Regions from separate parts of the Lysinibacillus sp. G01H genome, predicted to be linked through region 2. Evidence: riboswitches for the same ligand, from Rfam matches in the RefSeq annotation. Region 2 holds a riboswitch; the other holds the start of a gene.
The links. A riboswitch is a leader RNA that binds a small molecule or an ion and turns the genes downstream of it on or off. The one in region 2 is predicted to bind cobalamin.
Positions count from the first base shown of each region.

Region 1: linked by a shared signal. The riboswitch ahead of PSR12_RS14565 (energy-coupling factor ABC transporter permease) and the one ahead of cobT (nicotinate-nucleotide--dimethylbenzimidazole phosphoribosyltransferase) in region 2 are both predicted to bind cobalamin.

Region 1 is NZ_CP118397.1:2,852,295-2,857,093, forward strand. Features, by position in the region: gene cobJ (precorrin-3B C(17)-methyltransferase) at 1-1,235, opposite strand, end outside; gene PSR12_RS14560 ((2Fe-2S) ferredoxin domain-containing protein) at 1,240-1,611, opposite strand; cobalamin riboswitch at 1,758-1,939, opposite strand; cobalamin riboswitch at 2,190-2,374, shown strand; gene PSR12_RS14565 (energy-coupling factor ABC transporter permease) at 2,524-3,270, shown strand; gene PSR12_RS14570 (energy-coupling factor ABC transporter substrate-binding protein) at 3,274-3,546, shown strand; gene cbiQ (cobalt ECF transporter T component CbiQ) at 3,552-4,325, shown strand; gene PSR12_RS14580 (energy-coupling factor ABC transporter ATP-binding protein) at 4,322-4,799, shown strand, end outside.
Region 2 is NZ_CP118397.1:1,236,463-1,241,261, reverse strand. Features, by position in the region: gene PSR12_RS05920 (trimeric intracellular cation channel family protein) at 305-910, shown strand; gene cobT (nicotinate-nucleotide--dimethylbenzimidazole phosphoribosyltransferase) at 1,008-2,063, opposite strand; cobalamin riboswitch at 2,156-2,331, opposite strand; gene PSR12_RS05910 (ABC transporter ATP-binding protein) at 2,428-4,122, opposite strand; gene PSR12_RS05905 (ABC transporter A family member) at 4,162-4,799, opposite strand, start outside.

The DNA.
Region 1 (4,799 bases), 1.6 Mb from region 2:
AGCACATCACCAATCGGGGTTAATAAAAATCCTACTTCCTGTAATTTCTCTGTGATCTGTTCAGGGGCAGTCGTTGGTATTTTCAAATGAATTTGATGATCTGGTGTGTATTCCATCGTCCCCTCCTCCCCAACAACCTCTGCTAACGTCATCATTTGCTGGGGAGTAAAAAATTTATTGGCTACTCCAGGGCTTACTGCTAGTTCAAATATAGATTCTATTTTTTGCTGTACAAGCTTCGGTGTTACTTTGACTGCGCTTGTCCCTTTTACCATTGCGAGTGCCGCTGTAGCCATTTCAAGAGCTGTTTTTTTCGGCTTTGACGTAGCGGCTATACTGGGTTTGTTAAATCGTCCCGCATTAGGGTCAGCCGTAAAGTCATTTCGCGCTGTTCCTGTCTCTTGGTTCATTGCCCAAGGTTCATTTTCTTCGCGTAAACGTTGATGAGGACGTAATGGCTGTTTTTCTTCACCTAGGGTATATTTACGTTGGTAACCGCGTGGCGTGATCATCTTATTGTCATAGAAAAATGTTGATGAATTCCCGATAATAACTGTTGTCAGCATACCAATATCATGTTCTAGCATTTCTGCTAGTGTTGTCATGGTCACTTCTTGACGTTCTCGATAGGCACTTTTCACCAGCCCTACTGGTGTGTCTGGCGAACGATATTCTAAGAGAATTCGCTGAGCCTCGACAATTTGTCTTGTTCGACGACCACTTTTAGGATTGTATAAAGCAATGACAAAGTCTGCCATTGCAGCTGCCTCGACACGCTTTGCAATTAAATTCCAAGGTGTTAGATGGTCACTCAAGCTGATTGTACAAGCATCGTGCATAATGGGTGCACCAAGTATGCTAGCGCATGAATTAATCGCAGAAATCCCAGGAACAATTTCTACTTCAATTCCTGTTGCTTCTGTCCAGCCTAGCTCAATTAACACCTCATATACTAATCCCGCCATACCATAGACGCCTGCATCACCACTCGAAATCACCGAGACGATGCTCCCTGCTTCTGCTTGACGAACGGCTTCCTGTGCACGCGACACTTCTTCTGTCATGCCTGTACTAACAATCGATTTTGCACTTACTAAATCTTGAATCAGCTCTACATAGGTTTTGTAGCCTATAATCATATCACTTTGTTGTAATGCCTCTACTGCACGTGTCGTAATATGCTTAAAATCTCCAGGTCCAAAGCCTACTACGAAAATTTTTCCTTTTTGCGCCATGTTGTTACCCCTCTTTCACCTTTTCGATCCCTTTAATGGCAGTTGTTTGAGCAGTACGCTGTAATGTACCTTCATGAAGTGTAAAGACATGTTCGTTGTATAAGGATTCATGATATAAATCTTGTACTAGTGTTCTAGCATGCTCTGTTGATGGCACACGATACCAGTTTCCTTGGGGGTAGGCAATTACCACACAAGCATCCTTGCATCGTCCATTACAGCGCGTTCTTGTCGTATGTATTTCTTGATCGAGTGCTTGCCGCTGTATCTCATCTCGAATGGCTAAGGTAATTTCCTCCCCATCCTTTTTCATGCAGCTACTGCCATTGCAAATAAAGAGATGTGTTTTCATCCCCTCTAAATTCCAAGTTGTCATCTTCTGTCTCCCCTCATTTGCTTTTTGGAAAAAGAAAAACCTTTACTCTATAACGAAGAGTAAAGGTTTTGTAGAAGCCAAATAAAAACGAATAGCATGAAATACAGGTACTCGCTTTCGCTTCAACTTCTCCCTCCGAAAAGTTTGCATGCACAATCAAATAAGCAGGTTTCCTGACTTAAGCTTCATTTTACTATCGCACCTTCCCAAGTTTGCACCAGTGGCTTTGCGATTTCATCAGCTATTACAGTAGCGGGGGCTGTATTGGATTTTCACCAATTTCCCTATTATCTCGAGCTATTCGAGCACTTATTGACGTTTTATATGAAATTTTTATTAGAATTTTAAATAGAAAACTGTCTTTATCATATCTTATTTTTTTAAAATTTCAATATTTCTTTAAAAATTTATGACAAATTTATCAATTTTGAATGGAACTAGGTATGAAATTTATACAATCTATATAATTTGCCCATAAATCGTTATCAGAATATTCGCCATTGACCTTTAATTATAAAAATTTATAAAAGGTATAGCATATTTATGGAAATTCATGTTACACTTTGTCGTGAAATCTCACAATTTGAATGTTTTTCGGTGCAAAGTGCTTGTCATTTTGCTTAAAAGGGAAGCCGGTTTGAGTCCGGCGCGGTCCCGCCACTGTAATAGGGAGCTTTATAGAATATGTCACTGTCCAACGGATGGGAAGACCTATAAAGCATTGAACTAGAGCCAGGAGACCTGCCGAAAAATAAGTGATCGTTTCAGCCTACGAGGATAGGTGTGCGGCTTAGCAGATGAGAATGTTATTTGCTTTTTTAGCTATGCACTTTTCCACCAGTGGAGAAGTGCTTTTTTTAATTACGCACGCAATCTTCTAAAAATCTACTAATTAGTTAGGAGGAAAGCTTTTTGAAATTTTCATGGTGGAAACTTAGTTATTTTTTACTGGCCTTTTTAATCGTGCCAAAACGTGCCTTTGCCATGCATATCATGGAAGGTTTTTTACCAATCGAATGGGCTATTTTTTGGTGGGTCATCTCTATTCCATTTATCATTCTAGGATTGCGTTCTATTCGAAAAACCGTTGATGAAAATCCTGAAACAAAAATGCTTTTGGGGCTTTCAGGAGCCTTTGCCTTTGTGCTATCCGCCTTAAAAATCCCTTCTGTTACAGGTAGCTGCTCTCACCCAACTGGTGTAGGACTTGGGACAGTACTCTTTGGCCCTCTAGCAATGAGTGTAATTGGAACAATCGTTTTATTATTTCAATCTTTATTATTAGCTCATGGAGGAATTACAACTTTAGGGGCTAATGCCTTTTCTATGGCTATTGTTGGTCCTTTTATTGCTTACTTTGTCTTTAAAGGTGCTCAAAAAGTAGGCTTGTCATTTTCACTAGCCGTATTCTTTGCAGCTATGCTTGGTGATTTAGGTACATACATTGTGACTTCTGTACAACTAGCACTAGCCTTTCCTTCAGAGGTTGGAGGCTTTATGGCATCCTTTACAAAGTTTGCAGGTATTTTTGCCTTAACTCAAATTCCTTTAGCAGTGAGTGAAGGAATTTTAACGGTCATAGTGATGAATTTCTTAAAAAAATACAATATTAGCGAACTAAAAACTTTACGTGTTTTCTCAACAAAGGAGGCACATTAACAGATGAAAAAAAATTTATTGTTATTAGCAATTGTTGTGTTATTAGCCATCATTCCCTTGTTCATACAAAAAGGTGCTGAATTTGGTGGTGCTGATGGAGAAGCAGAAGCAGCTATTGGTGAAATCAATGCGGAATATGAGCCATGGTTTGAAAGTCTATGGGAGCCACCAAGTGGTGAAATCGAAAGCTTATTATTCGTGCTACAGGCAGCTATAGGTGCTGGCTTTATTGGCTACTTCATCGGCTATATGCGTGGCAAACACAAAGAAGGTTAACCATTATGTTACTCATTGATAAGTATGCCTATCTGAATAAGCTAGCGGCCGTTCATCCGCTAGAAAAAATGATATTTTCACTTGGATTACTTCTCATAACGCTCATCATGAGAGATGAACGACTTTCACTCATTACATTTTTTGTAATGAGTGCTTTTATCATTTTAGGTGCCAAAATTCCGCTTACATACTATGGCAAACTATTATTGCTACCTGGCTTTTTCTTATTAACAAGTCTTGTATCTATTTTACTTTCTTTTACATCATCAACGAATACACTCCCTGCCCATATTTGGTCGTTTACATGGAGGAATTGGACTGTTTTTATTGGGAACGCAAGTGTGTTATCAGCGCAACAGCTGTTCTTTATTGTCCTTGGCAGCATTAGTTGTTTATACTTTTTAATTCTAACTACTTCCGTACAAGGAATATGTTATGTGCTACGACAATGGCGACTCCCCTCTTTATTAGTGGAGCTCGTCGAACTAACCTATCGTTTTATTTTTATGTTTTTAGAAAGTATGCAAAATATACATCTCGCCCAGCAAGCACGTCTCGGCTATCATTCACCGATGCAATGGCTACGCTCTGTCTCCATGCTTATTATGGCATTATTTGTGGAAATGTTTCAACGTAGCCGGGAGCTCAACAACGCCATGCAATCACGTGGAGGCGAGGCTGTCTACTGGCAAGATATGGGCTCTTATAGCAAGAAAAATTGGCTAGGCATGGCAGCAATTTTACTAGTCCTCATCGTATACGGAGGGTATTTCACATGACAACGTTTTATTTTAAACTCAACCAATTATCTTATGCCTATGCGGATGGTACGAAGGCGTTATCAGATATTACATTAAACATTCCAAAAGGTAAAAAAATCGCCATACTCGGGCATAATGGCGCGGGAAAATCAACCTTATTTCAGCATCTTAATGGTATTTTAAAACCTACAGCTGGGTCGATTTTATTCGAAGGCCACGGTCTGGAATATAATCGAAAAGCTTTAAAGACCCTACGCCAAAAAGTCGGCATTGTTTTTCAGAATGCAGATCATCAGCTTTTTTCAGGGACCGTCAAGCAAGATATAGCATTTGGCCCATTAAATCTCGGCTGGTCTACTGAAAAAACGGAAGAAAAAATAGCTTGGGCCGTTGCGCAAACCGAAGTGGAAGATTTGCTTGATAAACCCATTCATTTTTTAAGCGTAGGTCAGAAAAAACGTGTAGCAATGGCAGGTGTTTTAGCGATGGAGC
Region 2 (4,799 bases):
CAGTAAGATTTATTAACTATCTAAATTGACTTCAATCACTCTAGAATTTCCTAACCAACTACTGGTATATGAACGCTTTTGACGAATGTTTTTCTTTATTTTAATCACATTTTATCAATTTGTATGTGCACCTGTAAAACTTGCCTATTGTTTCTAAGAGGATTTTACGCTAAGCTAATGTGCGGACTCATTTCAAGAAGCGTATTTAATGACCGATTTTGGCTATTAAATTCATAAATTCTGTTACGTAAAACGTCTTTTAACTTTTAAAAAAGTTTATTTATTGATAGAAGGGGTGAAAGGGATGGCTTGGGAGGTTTTTAGTATCATAGGAACAATTGCCTTTGCTATTTCTGGGGCAATTATTGCCATGGAAGAAGAATACGATTTATTCGGTGTATATATACTTGGTATTGTGACTGCTTTTGGTGGAGGAGCTATTCGAAATTTACTCATTGGACTACCTGTCACAACACTTTGGGGACAGGATATGATGTTTCAAATAGCGCTTGCTGCGATTACGATATTCTTTATTTTTCCGCATCATCTGATTCAACATTGGCATCGTTGGGGTAACTTCACAGATGCGATTGGCTTATCAGCATTCGCTATTCAAGGCGCACTCTATGCTGTCAAGCTTGATATGCCAGTGAGCGCAGTCATTGTAGCTGCTGTTTTGACAGGTTCAGGTGGTGGTATTGTACGAGATTTATTAGCTAGAAGAAAACCATTAGTTCTCCGTGATGAAGTTTATGGAGTTTGGGCAGCTCTTGCTGGACTGTTAATCGGCTTCGAGGTTTTTACAGGGGACATTTTCCTTTATATTTTATTCGCAGTGATTACAGCTTTACGTATTCTTTCCTATATGATGAAGTGGCGCTTGCCATTACGTAAATTAAATCAAGCATAAACACCATTCAGCCAATGACCAAAAATTAAGTCATTGGCTGTTTTATTGTTTTAGCTAATGTTTCATTCCTTATATGATTAAAAAAGAGACATTTAACTTACCTTTTTAACAACTGCATTGATTCTTCTAAAGTCACCATGTTTTTCATCATCGAGCAAGCTGCATCTAAAATAGGAAAGGCTAAGGCTGCTCCAGAACCTTCACCTAAACGCATATTCATGTACAACATTGGTTCAATGCCAAGTAATGCAGCGGCAATTTTAGCCCCTGGTTCCTCTGAGGCATGGGAAGGAATAATATAATCTTTTACTTTTGGTTCTAGCTTATAAGCAATGAGCGCGGCAATAGTTGAAATAAATCCATCAATGACAACAGGTTTACGATGGACAGCAGCGCCAAGTATAATGCCTGTCATCGCCCCTATCTCTAATCCTCCAACCTTAGCCAGAACATCAATAACATCATTTGGATTAGGCTTATTTAAGGTAATTGCTTTTTCAATAACTGCTGCTTTATAGGCAATGCCTCCTTGGCCTACTCCTGCACCAAACCCCGTTACTTCGATAGGCTTGCATCCCGTCAAAACAGCTAATATCGCAGCACTTGGTGTTGTATTGCCGATGCCCATTTCTCCAGTCCCAAGTACATCAGCACCTTTTATGATTTCCTCAGTGGCCACCTGGATTCCTACTTCTATCGATTGAATGGCTTCTTGTTTGGCCATAGCTGGACCTTGTGCCATGTTATCGGTACCGTATTTAATTTTATGAATAAGGACTCCTGCATCAAGTGGAATATCTTCTTTTACCCCAACATCTACTGTGACAACCTTTGCATTGGTAATGCCCGCAATCGCACAAACGCCTGTACCTCCCTTAGGAAAATTTAATGTTTGAAAGACCGTCACATCTTGTGGATTCGTGGTTACACCTTCCTCGCAAACACCATGATCTGCAGCACAAACAATCATCACCTTTTTGTCGACCATTGGATATAAGTGTCCTGTTATCCCAGAGAGCTGTACAGCAAGTGATTCTAGTTTACCCAAGCTACCTGGGGGCTTACAAAGCCCATCAATCCGTTTTCTAGCCTGCTCCATACTTTTCATATCAACCCCTTGAATATTTTGAATCGTATCTTGTAATAATTGCATGATTATTTCTCCTCTCGTTCTCATTGAGACAAAATAAAAAATCTGTAGTTTATTGTCATGACAAATAAACTACAGACTTTTCCATCATCTATCTCTTCTAAAGCATGTAGGCAGGTCTCCTGGCTCAAGTTCAACATCTCATAGCACCTTCCCAGCAATTCGCTAGTGGCATACACTATGAAACTCCCTTATACAGTGGCGGGTCCGCTAAAGCTTTTCACTTTATTCCCTATTCTCCCAAGTGGGCACCTATTGCTTTTATGTAATTATGTTAAATCTACTTTACAACTTTTTTAGTGTCAAGAGGAAAAATTTTTTTGAGTGTTAACTTAGTACAACCAGCTATTCAAACAATTTAGGCTTATTAAGAGCTTGTAACAACAAATGAATCCCTCTCGTTCACCTGATTGTTATTAACTTCAAATATTTTATCTGCTTCACTTATTAAAACAGGGTGATGAGTAACCAATATAACAGTCTTTTGTTTTTCTTTATTTAAATATAAAAGTAATGTTTCTATATTTATTTGGTTGTCTTTATCAAGCGCAGAAGTAATCTCGTCAAACAAATAGATATCCGCATCTCTTAGAAGCGATCTTGCTATTGAAAGTCTTTGCTGTTGCCCAGTAGATAATTCAAGCCCATTATGCCCAATAAGAGTTTCAAATTTATAGTCCAACGTTTCTATATATGAATAAATGTTAACCATTTTACAAATTTGAATTAATTCTTCATCCGTTGCATTCGGCTTTGCTAATAACAAATTTTCCCTTATTGTCCCTGTCATTATAAAATGCTCTTGCGTTACCAAACATACCCTTTTTCTATAAACATCATTAGGAATATATCTAATATTTTGATTGGATAGAAATATTTCACCCTGATAATTAATGTATAAACCTGATAATATATTCAATAATGTCGATTTACCTGATCCGCTTTCTCCCTTAATCAATACAATTTTCTTCAAAGGTATTTGGAAATTTATATTTTCTAAAACTGGAGATAATGCATTAGTATAGGTAAAGCTTACATTCCGCAACACTATTTTGTCTTTTCTAAAATGATGCGATGAATTTACATAGCCTGATACTATCAATTTCCTTATATTGTATTTATTGTCTCCCATTAAGTTTTTTACTCTATTTACAGACACAATTGCTTCTTGTAAAAAGGAATTTAGTTGAGAAAATCTTAAAAATGACTGACTAAAGTTATTGGCATAGGTTGTGAATGCTATTAATACTCCTAAGGTGAGGCTGCCTTTATAAATAAAGTAGGCACCTATAATAAGGATAATTAAATAACTTGTAAAGTTTAATAATTCTATTATTGATCCTGATTTTATACTTAAACGCATTTTATCAAGAGTATTTTTGTATAATAAGGTAATTCTCTTTTGATAGTTATCTATGGCGTTTATCTCATTATTAAATATCTTAAATAATTTAAATGATGACAGTATTTCTCCCAGATAGGTTAAATAAGAATCTAAATCTTTTTTGATGGCAGTATCCGTCATCCTTATTTTTTTTCCATAATATTTAAAAATGATAAGTGCTAAAGGACAAGCAATGAATAAAATACTAGCTAAAATAAAATTAAGATTTATCAATATTACGAACACAATTATTATACTGATAAAATCTACAACAATATTTAAAAACTCTGATACTACTTCAGAAAATGCCTTTGTATCATTTTCTATTTTATTCATCAGTTCACCTTTTGCTTTTAATTGATACTCATCCATGTCCATAGCCATGATTCTTTTTATTATCTTTAACTTAATATCCATTTGTAGATAGCAGGCAAATTTCGTTAAATAATATTTTTGGATTACTTTAAAAAATAAATTAAAAAGAAACAAAAAAGCCATAAACACTATAATTATGAATGCGGAATTGAGGTCTTTTACTGTTATAGAATCAATAAATTTACCAAATAAAAGGGGGTGTACTATACTTAAAATCATTGAAATGCCCATCAAAATATTTACTTGAAATAATTTTGCTTTGTATGGCTTTGTATATTTAAATACCTCACCTAATATTTTCATGAAATAATACTCTGTCTCCCTGATTTAGTTAAGGTTTTCTTATAACCTTTTGATATACAGATAAGCATTTTTCGGTTCTTCTTGTAATATTTGTAGAAACTTTTCCATATACGGATCTTTTTCATTACTTATGAACAAGTTTTCTACTGACTTCTTTTTCGCCTCACTAAAGAGCATGCTTTTGTTGGTGTATATAACCTTTTGCTCAATTGTTCTTTTTAAAACCTCATAGCAATTAGTTTGTTCCTTGGTTTCCCACTGTTCATCCATTAATGTATTTATCATGTCTTCTGTAATATTATAGCCATAATTAAATTCAAAAAATTTATTAGAATACGGGCGTATTTCAATGATGTTGCCAGAACTAATAATAATATTTTCTAAACTATTGTTATCTGGAAGGCTAAAAACCCTCGTTATTTTCAGCGTGTGATACGGAATGTTGTTGACACCGAAGCTCTCCATTATTTGAATAATGTCTTTATAAACATTCGCATAATTCTTCACTTTTTCTATACTCACACCTTTGTATTGGACAGTAAGCCCGTTATATTGATAATTTTGATAAGGTTTATTTAACAGTTCCTCTTCTTTATATCCATTATAAAAATGTAAGCTTAATAGAACGAAAAGCATCATACTGGTGATAATTCCAGCAATCCACTTTTCCGTTTTAT